Regions from separate parts of the Nicoliella lavandulae genome, predicted to be linked through region 3. Evidence: predicted binding sites of a transcription regulator. Region 3 holds the regulator's gene; each other region holds the start of a gene.

Region 1 (4,302 bases), 290 kb from region 3:
TAACGCATTAAAGGCCCCCGTTGATAGCATATGCACTTCATCAATGATGTAGACCTTATATTTGGCCTCAGTTGGCGCATACTTAGCCTTATCACGAATGTCTCGAATCTCATCGACTCCGTTATTAGACGCAGCATCAATTTCAATTACATCATTTAACGTTCCCTTAGTGATCGCCTGACAAATCGTACATTCATTACATGGCTCACCATCTTTAACGTTTGGGCAGTTAACAGCCTTAGCAAAAATCTTTGCAGCAGATGTTTTCCCGGTTCCCCGTGGTCCGGCAAACAGATATGCATGACTAATTTGATCAGTAATAATGGTGTTCTTTAACGTCTCGGTAATGACATGTTGACCCACTAATTCATCAAATCGTTGTGGTCGCCAAACCCGGTAAAGCGCTTGATAACTCATCTGCTAGTTCCTCCCCTGAATGTTCATCCAAAATATCTACCTATCCAATTATAGTCGGATATCAATTTAATTTAAATCAAACTTGAGCATAAAATAAAAAACTCTTAGCCTGAAAAGACTAAGAGGATTAATTTCTAAATACGAGAAGCACAGGACGTAGGAAACTTAGTGCTGCTTCCTTCCGGATCTGACACGGTTCGTTAGCACACCCTTGCTTCAAGGCCTAACGGCAAATATTATATTAACTTATTTTACTTAGATTGTCCAGAACGACGCGCTAATTTTTTTCGCTGTCGAGCAGCCTTAAAAAACTGTTTCATGATTTGAGCAGCTTCATCAGCCATCACTTCACTGTATACATTGACTTGGTGGTTAAAGCGCGTATCCCCTAACACTTGGTAGAGACTATCAACCACGCCACCCTTAGGATTTTTAGCCCCATAGTACAAGTTCTTAATCCGTGAATTTAAAATGGCTCCGGCACACATTAAACATGGTTCAACCGTCACATACAAATCACAATCTTCTAGCCGCCAACTATCTAAATAACTACATGCTTCTTGAATAGCCAACATTTCAGCGTGTGCAGTAGCATCTTCTGCAAGCTCACGTAGATTATGGCCACTGCCAATTACTTTACCATCCTTAACGATCACTGCACCGATGGGGACCTCGTTAACGTAAAAAGCATTCTTAGCTTCGATTAACGCTAAGTTCATAAAATGATTTACCTGTTGATCCAATAACTCACTTCCTAATTAATGTTTTGTACTTTCTAAGATGTAGTAACCCTTATCACGTTTAATAATTTTGCAATTACCAAAAGTAGCATTCATTAGCTTCTTTGCAGATGGGGCACCTTGCTTTTTTTGCAACACAACGGTTAAACGACCACCAGTCACTAAATGGTCTAAGGCCCCGGTGATCATCCCATCAACGACCTGCTTACCAGCTCGTACCGGTGGATTAGTAATTACCGCTGCAAACTGATCTTCAATTGTTTGATATCCATCCGAATTTTGAATTTGAACGTTATCAATATGATTTTGCTTTGCATTTAATTCTGCTAGCGCTAGGGCGCGATTATTCACATCGGCCATAGTTACTTGTCGATCTGGATATCGCTTGGCAATGGCAAGTCCAATTGGGCCATAGCCACAACCTAAGTCCAAGATCGATCCTGCTGGTAGTTCATCAATTACCACGCTGTTAATTAAAACTCGCGATCCATAATCAACTGTTCGTTTCGAAAAAACACCGTTATCAGTTGTAAAAGTCAATTGATTCCCTAGTAATTCGAAATTCCAATTCTGTTCCTCGTGTTTCACGTCTGGATTTGGTGTATAATAATATTCAGTCATTTTTTTACCACCTATATTTTGAGTTTAATTCTATTTTAAACTAAATTTTAAAAATTAAAAATGTTTCACGTTTTTTGTTAATACCATATCTAGTGTTACACAAGTTATGAGACACTAGGTATGGTATTTAAAATTGAAAAAAATTATGAAGCGTGTAAAATAAAAAACATAACTTTATAGTTACTTAAGTAACTATAAGCTGAACGAAATTAAAGCTACTGGAGGCCGTACACATGACAAAAACTACTCTATTCTCTAAAAACAACTGCATGCAATGCAAGATGACAAAACGTTTTTTACAAGAACATAACATCGAATTTAATGAAATTAATATTGACGAACAACCAGAATACATTGAACAATTAAAATCAGAAGGATTTATGGCAACGCCAGTTGTTAAGGCTGAAGGCATTGAAGCATTTAGCGGTTTTAGACCTGACCAACTCAACAAATTGGCAGTAATCGCCTAAGACTTTAATAATTTTACTACAATGGCGAGGGCTACTAAAGGCCTCGCCACTTTTATTTACTGAAAAATTCTAAAGAAAGTGTGGAAATCATGGGACTATCTGACTTACAAGACGTTACTTATTACGATTTAAATAACGAGATTAACATTCCCGTTAATGGACAAATCCAACTCGACAAGGATAAAGATGCACTAGCAGCATTTTTAAAGGAAAATGTTCAACCAAATACTAAACAATTTAATTCACTTAAGGAACGTTACCAATACTTAATGGACAATGATTACCTTGAAAAGGGATTCATTAATAAGTATAACTTTAGTTTTATTGAAAAACTATACGAATACTTGCGAAGCCAGAACTTCCACTTTAAGACCTTTATGGCTGCATATAAATTTTATGCCCAATATGCGCTTAAAACTGACGATAATGAATACTACTTAGAAAACTTCATTGATCGGGCTGCCGTAAATGCACTATACTTCGCAGATGGTAATGAAGACTTAGCGATGAGTTTAGCTAACGAAATCATCAACCAACGTTACCAACCCGCAACCCCTAGTTTCTTAAACGCTGGTCGGAAACGACGTGGTGAATTAGTATCTTGTTTTCTAATTCAAACTACTGATGACATGAACACGATTGGTCGTACGATTAATTCAGCATTACAACTATCGCGGATTGGTGGTGGGGTTGGAATCAACCTCTCGAACTTAAGAGCTGCTGGTGATCCAATCAAACATATTGAAGGTGCTGCGAGTGGCGTTGTTCCCGTGATGAAGCTATTAGAGGATAGTTTCTCATACTCAAATCAATTAGGACAACGGCAAGGCGCCGGTGTTGTGTACCTTAGTGTTTTCCATCCTGATATTATTTCCTTCCTATCCGCTAAGAAAGAAAATGCAGATGAAAAGGTTCGGGTTAAGACCTTATCACTAGGAATTATCGTTCCAGATAAGTTCTACGACCTAGTTCGTGAAGACCAAGATATGTATTTATTTAGTCCATATGATGTTGAACGGATTTATGGTGAACCATTCTCATACGTTGATATTTCTAAAGAATATGACAACATAGTTAATAATCCCGAAATCAAAAAGACTAAGATCAAAGCTCGGGAATTAGAAACTGAAATCAGTAAATTACAGCAAGAATCTGGATACCCATACATTATTAATATTGATACCGCTAATCGGGCCAACCCCATTGACGGTAAAATCGTTATGAGTAACCTTTGTTCTGAAATTATGCAAGTGCAAACTCCTTCAACGGTTAATAACAAACAACAATACGTTAAGCTAGGTACTGATATTTCCTGTAACTTGGGTTCCACGAACATGGTCAACATGATGGCTGGTCCCGACTTTGGTAAATCAGTTGAAGCCATGGTCCGCGCCCTTACATTCGTTACTGACCATTCAGACATTGACGTTGTGCCATCCATTCAACACGGAAACGAACTCGCCCACACGATTGGATTAGGTGCAATGGGCTTACACAGCTTTTTAGCAAAGAACCACATTGAATATGGTTCTGATGAATCAATCGAATTCACTGGCGTTTACTTCATGCTATTAAACTACTGGACCCTTAAGGCTTCCAACCAAATTGCAAAGGAACGCAATAAGACGTTCCATAATTTTGAAAAGAGTAAGTATGCCGATGGTAGTTACTTTGATAAGTATGTTACAGAAGACTGGGGACCAAAATCAGATAAAGTTACTGAACTATTTGATGGTATCTTTGTCCCAACTAAACAAGATTGGGCAGCGCTAAAGGCAGCCGTAATGAAAGATGGTCTCTACCACCAAAATCGCCTTGCCGTAGCACCAAATGGTTCTATTTCATACATTAATGATACTACCGCTAGTTTACATCCAATTATTAGCCGGATTGAAGAACGGTATGAATCAAAGATTGGTAAGATTTACTACCCTGCTCCATACCTTTCTAATGATACGATCAAGTATTATAAATCAGCTTACGACATTGATATGCGCAAGGTAATTGATGTCTATGCTGCTGCTCAAGAACACATTGATCAAAGTATGAGTTTG
Region 2 (4,302 bases), 530 kb from region 3:
GGCATATTGAGAATATTCAAACTGTTCGAACGTTGCATTCCGTTCCTTGGCGATTTCATTACTAGCCACTAAAGAATAATAATTAAGGGCTAGGAAATACGCATCGGTCAGTTCTAGCGCCTCGGGTGATCCATATTCAATCTGATGGCGCGCTAACGCCGTGTGCAAGCCCATTGCACCTAATCCAATCGTGTGGTACTTGCGATTTCCATTTTGCACCGTTGGTACTTCTTTGATGTCCGTTTCGTCGGTCACCGTAGTTAATGCGCGAACAGCAGTATTAACTGATTTGCCGAAATCATCAGAATCTAGCATATTCATAATGTTGGTAGATCCCAAATTACATGAAATATCGGTGCCAACGTGTTCATAAGATAAGTCTGGATTAATTTTAGAAGGCGATTGAGGTTGTAAAATTTCACTGCATAGGTTACTCATAATGATTTTGCCATCAACTGGATTATCACGGTTAGCCGTATCAATATTTAAAATGTATGGATAACCAGATTCTTGTTGTAATCTAGAAATTTCTTGTTCTAATTGACGGGCGTTAATTTTGGCTTTTTTAATATTGTCATTTGCAACTAGTCGATCATATTCCTTAGTAATGTCAACGTAAGCAAATGGTTTCCCGTATTCACGTTCGACATCATATGGACTAAATAAATACATTGGTTGGTTCGTTTTTAGTAATTGATAGTACTGATCTGGAACTACTAACCCTAGCGAAAGGGTCTTCACCCGAATTTTTTCATCAGCGTTTTCCTTCTTCGTTGCTAGGAATCGCATAATATCTGGATGAAAAACGTTCAGATAAACCACTCCGGCACCATTTCGTTGCCCTAATTGATTACTATAACTAAATGAATCTTCCAATAGCTTCATTACGGGGATGACACCAGATGAAGCATTTTCAATTTGCTTAATGGAATCCCCTGAAGCCCGCAGGTTCGAAAGGTTCACCCCAACGCCACCGCCTAACTTAGATAGCTCTAGTGCCGAATTAATTCCCCGGCCAATTGATAACATTGAATCATTCAAGTCAAGCAAGAAACAAGATACCATCTCGCCCCGTCGCTTCTTGGCAGCGTTCAAGAACGTAGGGGTAGCTGGTTGATAACGTTGATGGATTAACTCATCAGCAATCGATTCTGCTAGCTTTGCATCACCGTGACCTAAGTACAATGCATTAAAAACAACTCGATCTGCAAAGTTTTCTAGGAATTGTTTTCCATCATTGGTCTTCATTGCGTATTGCATGTAGAACTTATACGCACCCATAAAACTTTTAAAATAAAAATCAAAATGATGCATTTTTTCAAATAACGAACTGATAAATGAATGACGATACTGCGATAAAATATTGGCATCAATGTATTCGTGATCAACTAAATATTCCAACTTATCATCAAGTGACGCAAACTGCATTGTTTGGGGTTGCACGGTTTCCTTGAAGAATGCAGCTAGCGCCTCTTGGTCATAATGCAATTGAATTTGACCACCGTCAGGGACATTGACCATGTTATTTAAATAAAAATAGCTTTTATCAAGTTCTGCAGTACTCTTTTTAGGCATTAGTGTCTGCACTCCCTTCGATAGCTAAACTATTTTCGGATTGTTTCTTTATCAAAAGCGCACTAATTTTAGTGACATCGCTTTTCGACCCTTTTAGTTCAAAATCAGTTAAATATGGAAATCCGAAGTCATTCGCATATTGTTTAGCGGTCAGTGCAAACTGCTTATTAAAGTTACGATTACCACTACCAATAATGCCGTAGCATTGTTTATAGTTATCTGCAAATTCCAAATAGCGACGTAATGGCGTAGTCAAAATTTCTTTGAAGCCGTTATCAATTCCGTTACCACCCTTTAAAAAAGCTGGTAAAAACGTTACGAATGGTTCTAACAACTTCTTTTGGGTTGGTCGTTCACGAACGTTAATTGAATTTACAATAATCGATTGCTTCGCTAGTTCTGTCGTTAATTTCTGAATAAACGCTTTAGTATTACCGCTAAGACTGACGTATAGAATGTTAATATGATCGTTCATTACAAAACCCTCTTATACTATATATTGTGTTAAGTAATGCATTACCGCTATATATTGTGTTAGTCGACAAAAACCATTATACATTTGTCTTTTTTTAGGTCAATGAATCATCGTGCACAATAAAAATAGTTAAAAATCATCAAACCATTATCATCACTAAATAAAATGCACAAAAAAAGACTGAAAAAAATTTTTTTCAGTCTTTTTTGCTTTTTATAATGCCATCCCCACAAGCGCTGCCGCAATCCCCAAAATCGAAGTTCCAAAGAAATACAGCATTGAAAGTGAATAACTCCTAAATTGGAGTCGAACGGTTTCATTCATGTATGTTGAAAATGTGGTGTAACCACCCATCACTCCACTACCAATCAAATATGATAACGAGGCAGTGGGTAGATGACCGGCCAGTAATCCTAGGATAAATGCTCCTGAAACATTGATCACTACCGTTGCTAATGGAAAATCTTTCCACCCCCACTTATTACCAATTAATTCAATGAGTGCATAACGAAAAACCGCACCGAGTGAGGCCGCTAAACCGACAATTATAATTTTGGTTAGCATTATTTTTCACCCACCTTTGCATTAACATAATCAGCTAATTTAATTCCAATCAATGCGAATATATATCCAACAAGTAAACTAATTAAAAGATACCAAAATGAATTAATTAGTGAAGACTTGAACAGATTAATAAAATCAACTGTAAACGTTGAAAAAGTGGTAAAGCTACCAATCAGACCAACACTAATGCCACTTAATAGATCAGCGGAAATGTTAAATAATAGCGGTAAAATGCCAACTAAGAAGGCTAATAAGAAAGTCCCAATTAAATTAATTGCAATAATCATTGCGAAATGGTCGTTTCCAGATAGTATGGTCAACCACTCACGAATGGCACCACCAATGAATCCAAATCCAATAATATACATTAATCTACGCACGCGAATCATCCTTCCCTTTCATAACCAATTTAATCGTACCATAAATTATAAATTAGCTAATTAAGTTAATAAATTCACAAATTAAATAAAATTTAATGATTTTTATTTAATATTCATGCAACCGGTTGCATTTTGCATATTTAATAAAAAAGCTAGAATTAAGCTATTAATGATTGTGAAATGATTAACTATCCAGTGCATTAAATCAACGTTTCCCCTTGCTTACCAAGTGTTAAACTAATGTGATTTTATTCGTTTATTGATTAATTTATCGTTATATTTAGATAAAATAGCAGTTGATTATTTAACAATAATCATTAGTATTATAAGTGTAATCAAATGAGACCAATAATAAATGTTTGGAATCAAATGATTATTTCATATAAAATAGTTATTGAAAGCTAGGTCATCTGTCCTAGTTAAAAAATTTATTATATTCACAAAGGAGATATTTACTCATGAAAGCATTAGTATTAACTGGTACTAAACAAATGGAAATCCAAGATTTGGAAACTCCAACTCCAAAGCCTGATGAAGTTTTAGTTAAGACTGCATACGCAGGTATTTGTGGTACTGACGACGCATTATACAACGGTCTTCCAGGTTCAGCAGATGCTGTTCCTCCTATCGTTTTAGGTCACGAAAACTCAGGTGTAGTTGCAGCTGTTGGTGCTAACGTTACCCAATTCAAGAAGGGTGATCGTGTTGCTGTTGACCCTAACATCTACTACCCTAAGGACAAGTACTTCCGTGTTGACCGTCCACAACTTGCTGAAGACTTATCAGCTGTTGGTGTTACTCGTAATGGTGGTTTGGAAGACTACTTCACTGCTCCAGAATCAGTTGTATACCACGTTCCAGCTAACCTTTCATTAAAGGCTGCTTGTTCAACTGAACCTGTTTCATGTGGTGTTCACGGTATCCGTCGTCTTAGCTTACAACCACATTACAAGGCTCTTGTTATGGGTGATGGTTACATGGGTCTTCTATTCGTTGAATTATTAAAGGCTTACGGTGTTCAACACGTTGACTTAACTGGTCGTCACGATGACAAGTTAGCTGAAGAACAAAAGCTTACTGGTGCTGATCACGTAATCAACACTGAAACTGGTAAGATTGACGAAGAATACGACATCGTTATCGAAGCTGTTGGTCGCCCAGAAACTCAAGAACAAGCAATCGAAGTTGCTGGTAAGGGTGGTCAAATCTTAATGTTCGGTGTTGGTCGTCCAGATCAAACTTTCACTGTTAACACTTATGCCGTATTCCAAAAGGAATTAGACATCAAGGGTTCATTCATTAACCCAT
Region 3 (4,302 bases):
ATACATGCAAAATGAAGTTAAATTTGCCCATGCTAACGGCTTCGTCGAAACGATTACCCACCGGAGACGTTATTTACCAGATATTCATTCCCGTAACTTCCACCAACGTTCGTTTGCAGAACGGACTGCTATGAATTCACCTATTCAAGGGAGTGCGGCCGATATTATCAAGATTGCCATGATCAATATGGAATCAGCATTGGCGGGGATGCAAGCGAAGATGCTATTGCAAATCCATGATGAATTAGTGTTCGAAGCTCCAGCAGAAGAAATTCCAGTATTAGAAAAACTGGTGCCAAAAGTAATGGATTCAGCTGTTAAATTACAAGTACCATTGCGTGTGGCCAGTCATCATGGGCCAACGTGGTACGATGCAAAATAAAAAAGATAAGAGGGTTAAACAATGCCAGAATTACCTGAAGTAGAAACCGTAAGAATCGGATTAACAGAATTAGTGCAAGGCGCTACCATTAACAATGTTGATGTTATCTATCCTAAGATGATCAATGTTTCATCAGCTCAATTTATTGATGCATTAACTGGGAGTACCATTGAAAAAATCGACCGGCGTGGAAAATACTTACTCTTTCGTTTGAACAATGGATACACCGTTGTTTCACACTTACGAATGGAAGGAAAGTACGATGTTGAAAAAGATGGGACTAAACCAGACAAACATACCCATATTATTTGGCATCTAACGGATGGTCGTGAACTTCGTTATAATGATAGTCGTAAGTTTGGGCGAATGTATTTAATTAAAAATGGTCAGGAAAATACATTGTCCGGGATTGGTACGATTGGACCGGAACCAACTAGTGATCAGCTTACTTTTGAATACATGAAACGAATCATGAACAAGAGCCGAGGCAAGATTAAACCGTTCCTATTGAATCAAGACCACATTGCAGGACTTGGTAACATTTATACCGATGAAGTGCTTTGGATGAGTAAGATTCATCCAGAACAAATCACGAATTTGATTACTGATGATCAAATTCGGGAATTACGGCAAAATATCATTGATGAAATTGCAGCAGCAATCAAGGGCCATGGAACTACGGTTCATTCATACTCCAATGCATTTGGTGAAGCTGGTCAATTTCAAAGTCAATTGCATGTTTACGGCAAGAAGGGCCAACCTTGTGAACGTTGTGGTACGCCGATCGAAAAGATTAAGGTGGCACAACGAGGAACTAGTTTTTGTCCTAATTGTCAACGAATCGTGACTGCTAATGACTAAGTTAGTTGGGCTCACTGGTAGCATTGGCACTGGCAAATCGACCGTTAGTAAGATGTTTGCGGAAGCTACGGTCCCGATTATTGATGCGGATTTAATTACTCATGATCTACAAAAGGCAGGGACTGATTGTTACCAGGCATTAGTGAATGCATTTGGGCCATCGATTGCTGGTGGGGATGCAATTGATCGGAAGGCGTTAGGCCAATTGGTGTTTAACGATGCGACCCAATTGCACCGCCTTAATCGGGTGATGGATCTTTATATTCGCCAAGCAATCTTAAATCAAATTAATGATTACGAACATAAAGCCGTGCCGTTGGCAATATTGGATGCGCCATTGTTATTCGAAGCAGGGTATGAAGGATATGTTGATACAACTGTCTTTGTGAGTTGTGATGTTGATAAACAAGTTCAACGCATTAAATTACGTAACCACGTTGATACTGAGACGGCAATGAATTTAATCGATCAACAATGGAGTCAACAAATTAAGCAATCATTATCTAAAGTAGTGATTAATAATTCTGGTTCGATTAGTCAAACTAAGCAACAAGTGTTAAAATTATTGGAAAACCTATGTTAAAAACGATGAGGTGATTAGTGATGAAATGTCCCCATTGTCATAAGAATAGTTCAAGAGTAGTCGATTCAAGACCTACCAATGATGGGACCGTCATCAGAAGAAGACGTGAATGCGAAAACTGTGGTTATCGTTACACCACGTTCGAACGAGTAGAATCAGCACCATTATTAGTGATTAAGCATAATGGTAATCGTGAAGAATTTAACCGTGATAAGATGTTACGCGGCATTATTCGCTCGGCTGAAAAACGGCCTGTTTCAATGGACTTAATGACGCAAATTGTTGATAAAGTAGAAAGTGAAGTTCGCTCGCGGGGTGAAAATGAAGTTTCTAGTCAACTAATTGGTGAGTACGTAATGAAAGAATTAGCTGATGTAGATGAGATTGCTTACATCCGGTTTGCGAGTGTTTACCGGCAGTTTAAAGATATGACAGTTTTTTATAATGAAATGAAGGAAGTTATGAACCGCGATCGCGGTAAAGATTCGAAGGATAATGATAAATAATGAACAATGATTGGAATCAAAATGATCCGAAAACAGGGTTTATTGTTACCAAGAACGAACGACTTTCAAACCTAGCAAGCGAATCGATCGATTGGTTGTACCAACCCGTAATTGGGGTCACAGCCACTGCGTTGATTCGCTTGCTTTGGCGATACAGTGAAGATCAAACGAATCCATACGTTCAACGGCAACACTATGAATTGTTTTCTTTTTTACAAATTGATGCAAAAAAATTCAATGAATGTCGAGGCCGCTTAGAAGGGGCTGGATTATTAAGAACGTTCGTTCAAAAAACGGACTCCAAACCAGTTTTAATTTACCAGTTAATCCCACCGCTGAGTAACCGGGCATTTTTTGACGATGACTTATTAAGTCTGGCATTATTGGAAAACGTAGGCGAAGCCACTTATCAAAAGCTTGCGCAACGGTTATTGATCAAGCCATTTGAGATGGATGATGCTGAAGAGATTACGCAAAATTTCTTAGATTCATTTCAAATTGATGCTGATCAAATTACTGATCAACCACAGTCAATCGTTAATTTAAAACATGATTATGATTTAAATAAACCAAACGATGATGATGATGTAAAACGACCATCGCCGAACTATGATCATCGTGATTTTAGTTTTCAATTAGTACTGGATTGTCTTAAGAGTTCCTACGTCAACGTTGAACAAGTTAAACGGCAATATCAATTAATCATTAACGAACACGAGTTATATGGTATCGATGAACTAAAAATGGCTCAACTTATCATGCGGGCCACTAATATTCGTAATAATGTGTTTTCTCCTGATAAGTTAAAATTATTGATTAGTCGCCAATACCAAACGAATAATCAGTCTGTTAAAACTGTTGTTGAAGAATCAAATAATGAAAAAAATAAGACTGATTTTGATGCCAATGACCGTAGTTTAATCAAGGCGGCTGATTATTATGCACCATTAGAGTTTATCAATCGTTTGAAGGAGTCTAAGAATGGCTTCGTTACCCAAAGCGAAGAAAATATGGTTGCAAATTTAGTTGATCAACGGATTATGTCGACGGGTGCGGTTAATATGTTGGTCTATCATATTATTGTCAATCAGGAAAAGCCCCAGTTATCAAAAAATTTATTTGACTTTATTGCTAATGATTGGGTTCAAAAATATCACGTTAAAGCGGCAACGGATGCAATGAATGCTATTAAAGCATATAATCGTAAGCAAAAAGAAAATAAAAAATTAGGTCATTATGGTCGTTCGAACTACCGTAAATCCAATGGTCAGCATAAAGATTTGCGGCCAACTTGGATGAAGGAAGGTTTGGATAACCAAGTTATTAAACCAGTAAGTGAAGAGGAACGTCGCGCAGTTATAGCTAAAATAGAAAAAATTAGAAACAAAAAATAGGAGGTGGCAAATTGAAGGATTTAAAAACTGAACTAAGGCATGCAATTAATGATAAGTTTGGTGATAAGTTTAATTATCAATCGTTAATGCGAGAAGCGTATAATGATCCAGATGTTCAAGCATTCGTAAAAGCACATTCAATTAGCAATGAATCCATCCGGCGCTCAGCGTCTAAAATTTATGAATATGTTCAACAAAAGAATAAATCAGCTAATCATGATGGATTAATTCCAGGTTATCATCCTAAATTAGTTTATAATGGGCAGATGATTGATGTTACTTATGTTCCGACATTAGCAACGATTGAAAAACAAAAGTCAAAGCAATTAAAGGAACGAGTTAAATCGATTGCGATGCCAAAGGTCATTCAGAATGCAAGTCTTAATGACTTTGACTACAAAAATAAATATTTTTCAACTCGTTCACCGATAATGGTATATGCTAGTAATTTCACTTCTGACTATCCGGAAACTGATCATTTTATCCCTGGAATGTATATTTCTGGTTCTTTTGGGATTGGGAAAACGTTTCTTATTGGTGCGATTGCTAATGAATTGGCTGAAGATGGAATTTCAT
Region 4 (4,302 bases), 530 kb from region 3:
TCTGCACTGCAAACAGTTGGGATTATCCTAGTGGTGGCAATGCTCATTACTCCTGCTGCTACGGCCTTCTTCTGGACGGAAAAGCTATCAACGATGCTAGTATTCTCCGCCATCTTCGGTGCCGTTGCATCCATCATCGGCCTTTACTTTAGTTATACATTTAACTGGGCTTCTGGCCCGGCAATTGTAATTGTCGCCGCAATCATGTTTGCAATCTCATTTATTTTTTCACCAAAACAAAGCTTGTTGAAGTTCAAAAAATAATTATTTAGAAACGAGGCCTTTCGAATGAAGCGAATTATCATCTCATTAATCGCAGTCATTATGTTAATTGGTGGCGTAGTTTTATTTGTCAATCAACGTAGTGCTAAGCAATCTAACTCCGCTGAATCCAAAAATGATAAACTCCACGTGGTCGTTACTAACTCGATTTTAGAAGACATGGTCAAAAATATTGGTAAAGACCGCATCGATGTCTATAGTATCGTCCGACGTGGAACTGATCCACATGAATACGAACCAAAGCCAGAAGACATCGCTGCTACTACTAATGCGAATGCCATCTTTTATAATGGTTTAAACTTAGAAACTGGTGGTAATGGCTGGTTCAATAAATTAGTCAAAACTGCGCACAAGAAATTTAATCGTGATGTTTTTGCCGCAAGTAACGGCGTAAAACCACTTCATTTATCTACCAATAAAGATGAAGTTGATCCCCACGCATGGCTTAGTCTGGCGAACGGAATTCAATACGTTAAGACCATGACTAAGGTCTTAAAAGATAAGGATCCTAAAAACGCAGCCTACTATCAAAAGAATGCTAACGCATATATTGCTAAATTAAGCCGATTAAACCAAAGCGCTAAGTCCAAATTCTTAGATATCCCTGCAAAGCAACGACTCTTAGTAACATCAGAAGGAGCCTTTAAGTACTTCTCTAAGGCTTACCATGTTACCCCTGCTTATATTTGGGAAATCAATACTGAATCCCAAGGGACCCCTGAACAAATGAAGGCCGTCCTAGCTAAGATTAGAAAATCAGATGTTAAACATCTATTCGTTGAATCATCAGTCTCACCAAAGGCAATGGATAAGGTCGCATCAGAAACCGGCCTCAAGATTTACTCTAAAATCTTTACCGATTCATTGGCTAAAAAAGGACACCCTGGTGATACCTATTACAGTATGATGAAGTGGAACTTAGATAAAATCCACGATGGATTAGCCAATTAAATAACAATGCCAATGGCATCATAAAAGCCCCTAAGTTTGTAAAATAAACTTAGGGGCTTTTCGTTTTATTCAGCGAGTTTCGTATCGATTTGTTTTAAAACCGTTGCTAAGTCAGCGGGGTTATTAACAAAGTCGTACTTATCACCATCAATTTTAATCTTGGGACTGATGTCGTAGTTCTCAAACCATTCTTGGTAAGCTACCCGTAATTTTCGATAATAATCTAATAATTCATCGGACTGTTCAAAATCACGGCCACGCATCTGAATCCGGTTCAACTGGGTTTCTAAACTAACTTCAATGTAAACGAGCAGATCGGGACGTTTCTTATTGGCTGCTAGTGGTAACTCCTCTAGCATGTTATCCAATAAATCATGATAGATTGCTGCTTCGGTATCGTTAATGTTACCTAGCTGATGATTTAAATCAGTAAATAAAGCATCTTCATAAATTGAACGGTCCAAAACATTATTATCTTCCTGTTGGGCCTGTTTAATCATCTGAAATCGTTTATTCAAGAAGTAAATCTGCAATAGAAATCCATACTTTTCCTTATCTTGATAAAAAAGTGGTAACACTGGATTATCATTAACTGGTTCATAGAACGCCTTAGTGCCTAAATGCTTAGCCAGTCGACCCGTTAATGATGACTTGCCAGCGCCAATGGTTCCCGCTAATAAAATCATTGTCATAAAATCCCCCGATCAAAAATACATTATTACTCAGTTACAATTCGTTTAGCAAACCACGGACTCTTCGTAAATGCTAAAATATCATTTCCAATGTATAGCATGTAAGTTACGAATAGCACTGGTGATGCACCGCCCTGGGCGGCTGTAATTCCCCATAGAATAACGGATAAGATCCCTTGGGCAAACCAGAAATAATACGTTTCCCGCTTCTTCAATGTGGTTAAGACCGCTCCTAAAATTCCAGTAGTGGCAGAAATTGAATCAATCAATGGCCGTGGACTGTCCGTAAAACTAGTTAGTAGTGAATGCATAATGAAAACGACTACTACAAAGCCAATTATATATGGCAACCAGTTTTTTAATGTAGCTGCCATGCTATCGCCACGCAATCCTGAAATCTTGTTTTCAGCATCTTGATTCCAACTTGGCATTAGCAGCACTGGTACATCAAGTAAAATAATATAGCTAAGTTGCATTACAATTTCCATGTAGTTCTTAGCTGTAAACGCCACACTAATTAACAAGATGGCACTAATCAACCCTAGCCAACCATTAACTGGCTTAGCATTATTAATTGCTAGCACACAGGTAAGCCCAAGCGCCCCGGCAATAAAAGTTACAATGCTAACCATGGTAATTGGACTAGTCAACGTTAAGGCTAAATTAAAGCCCAACCCAAAGTATAACAAGATGTACGATTGGACATTCCAACCTAATAGTTGATTCCACAACCATTTTAAGTAATTCATTTAAAAATACGCTCCCTATATACAATATATAGTGTTTATATTAATATATAATATCTATATATTGTTATTTTAGTCAACTCGTTCTATTATACAGATTTAAAATGTAAATTCAATCATGGTTTGGCAACGATATAATATTGAACGTTTTAGTGGATCGTGATCTTTATATTAAACACTAAACTAAAAATCATAATCATCATCGTTCATCGCTTCCGCATTTCCCATGAGATATCCTGCACCAACTTGTGAAAAGAAATCATGATTAGCAGTCTCAGTATTGATACCGTTCATAACAATCGGATTGATATCCTTAAGCTCAGCATTTGGAAAAATAGAGTCAAATCCCATGTTCTGCATTGCTTTATTGGCGTTATAGCGAACAAATTGTTTTACATCTTCAGCTAATCCAATTGGCCCATAAACAACATCTGTAAATTTAAATTCATTCTCTAGTAACTCATCTAATAGGTTGTCCATCCACTTCCGGAATTGCTTTTGTTCTGGTTCGGATAATTCGTCAAATCCTTGATGAAATTTATAACCAAGATAGGTCCCATGCACTGATTCATCCCGAATTACTAACTTGATGATTTCAGATAAATTAGCCAATTTATTATTACCTCGATACCATAATGGCGTGAAAAAGTTGTCGTAGTACAGAATTCCTTCTAAGAACACACTGGCAACCTTTTTTTGTAGGCCCGTTCCATTTTGATAAACTGCATTAATCTTTTTAACTTTAAATTGCATTTGTTCATTGTTATTCATCCAATGAAACGCGTCTTTCACCACTTGTTCATCATTTAAAGTCGTTAAGATCGTGCCGTAACTCTTGGCGTGAATCGATTCCATCATCAAGAAGTCATTGATCACAGCCATTTCCTTGCGGGTACGGACATCTCGACGCATTACGTCGACCCCTTCTTCTGATTGCAAGGTGTCTAATAGTGCTAATCCACCAACTACTTTGTTGATAACATCCCGTTCAGTTGCTGACAGATGTTGCCAATCTAAAATATCATTAGAAACTGGTACTCGCGTATCTAACCAATATTGAGCAGTCGCTTTATCAAAAACATATTCGTCCAATTCATCTTCATCAACGTTCCAATTAATTGTTGTATAAGCCATAATAACCCCTCCTAAAAATCGTAATCACTATCATCCATCGATTGTTCGCTAACGACATTCACTGCTTTTTTGTGACTAGCAGCTATTGCGTCCACTTGCATCAGATCATCAATCATGGGTACACGGTGACCAGCTAAATCAAATCTAGGATCAAAGCCTAATTGAGTTAGCGCATAGTTAATTCCATCCTGCAATGCTAATAGTGCTGGTTCAACATCATCGCCTAATTGAGATTGTAAGACCTTAGATTCCAATTCATATAGTTGATCAATAAAGTGTTCTTGCCATTCTACATAAATTGCGTGTTGATTAGGGGCAAGACTATTAATTGCGGTTCTAAACTTGTAGCCAACGTACTTAGTAAAAATAGCGCTACCTTGCAAAATGTTTTTAATAACTTGATTCAGATTACTTAGTTCAGAATGATTAATTACAGGTAAATATTCACCAAAGGTGGCGGCACTTTCCGCTAATACAAAGGCCGTTTTCTTTTGAAG

Evidence for each region. Region 3 encodes NrdR, which represses ribonucleotide reductase genes. Its sites were predicted from a motif close to ACACNATATATNGTGT; they were not measured.
Region 1: a site for NrdR is predicted at 1,859-1,874, ahead of R4146_RS03445 (redoxin NrdH). Genes of this name have one in related genera too.
Region 2: a site for NrdR is predicted at 2,065-2,080, ahead of R4146_RS02370 (class Ib ribonucleoside-diphosphate reductase assembly flavoprotein NrdI). Genes of this name have one in related genera too.
Region 4: a site for NrdR is predicted at 2,694-2,709, ahead of pnuC (nicotinamide riboside transporter PnuC). Genes of this name have one in related genera too.

The regions. Positions count from the first base shown of each region.
Region 1 covers NZ_JAWMWH010000001.1:748,253-752,554, reverse strand. Annotated here, with positions in the region: gene dnaX (DNA polymerase III subunit gamma/tau) at 1-417, opposite strand, end outside; RNA gene ffs (signal recognition particle sRNA small type) at 547-646, opposite strand; gene tadA (tRNA adenosine(34) deaminase TadA) at 669-1,160, opposite strand; gene R4146_RS03450 (class I SAM-dependent methyltransferase) at 1,176-1,778, opposite strand; gene R4146_RS03445 (redoxin NrdH) at 2,012-2,248, shown strand; gene nrdE (class 1b ribonucleoside-diphosphate reductase subunit alpha) at 2,338-4,302, shown strand, end outside.
Region 2 covers NZ_JAWMWH010000001.1:507,401-511,702, reverse strand. Annotated here, with positions in the region: gene nrdE (class 1b ribonucleoside-diphosphate reductase subunit alpha) at 1-1,575, opposite strand, end outside; gene R4146_RS02370 (class Ib ribonucleoside-diphosphate reductase assembly flavoprotein NrdI) at 1,568-2,050, opposite strand; gene R4146_RS02365 (fluoride efflux transporter FluC) at 2,264-2,614, opposite strand; gene R4146_RS02360 (fluoride efflux transporter FluC) at 2,614-2,994, opposite strand; gene R4146_RS02355 (zinc-dependent alcohol dehydrogenase family protein) at 3,453-4,302, shown strand, end outside.
Region 3 covers NZ_JAWMWH010000001.1:1,039,712-1,044,013, forward strand. Annotated here, with positions in the region: gene polA (DNA polymerase I) at 1-382, shown strand, start outside; gene mutM (DNA-formamidopyrimidine glycosylase) at 404-1,243, shown strand; gene coaE (dephospho-CoA kinase) at 1,236-1,826, shown strand; gene nrdR (transcriptional regulator NrdR) at 1,847-2,332, shown strand; gene R4146_RS04940 (DnaD domain protein) at 2,332-3,726, shown strand; gene dnaI (primosomal protein DnaI) at 3,738-4,302, shown strand, end outside.
Region 4 covers NZ_JAWMWH010000001.1:512,751-517,052, reverse strand. Annotated here, with positions in the region: gene R4146_RS02405 (metal ABC transporter permease) at 1-264, shown strand, start outside; gene R4146_RS02400 (metal ABC transporter substrate-binding protein) at 289-1,233, shown strand; gene R4146_RS02395 (deoxynucleoside kinase) at 1,299-1,925, opposite strand; gene pnuC (nicotinamide riboside transporter PnuC) at 1,952-2,674, opposite strand; gene nrdF (class 1b ribonucleoside-diphosphate reductase subunit beta) at 2,855-3,805, opposite strand; gene R4146_RS02380 (ribonucleotide-diphosphate reductase subunit beta) at 3,817-4,302, opposite strand, start outside.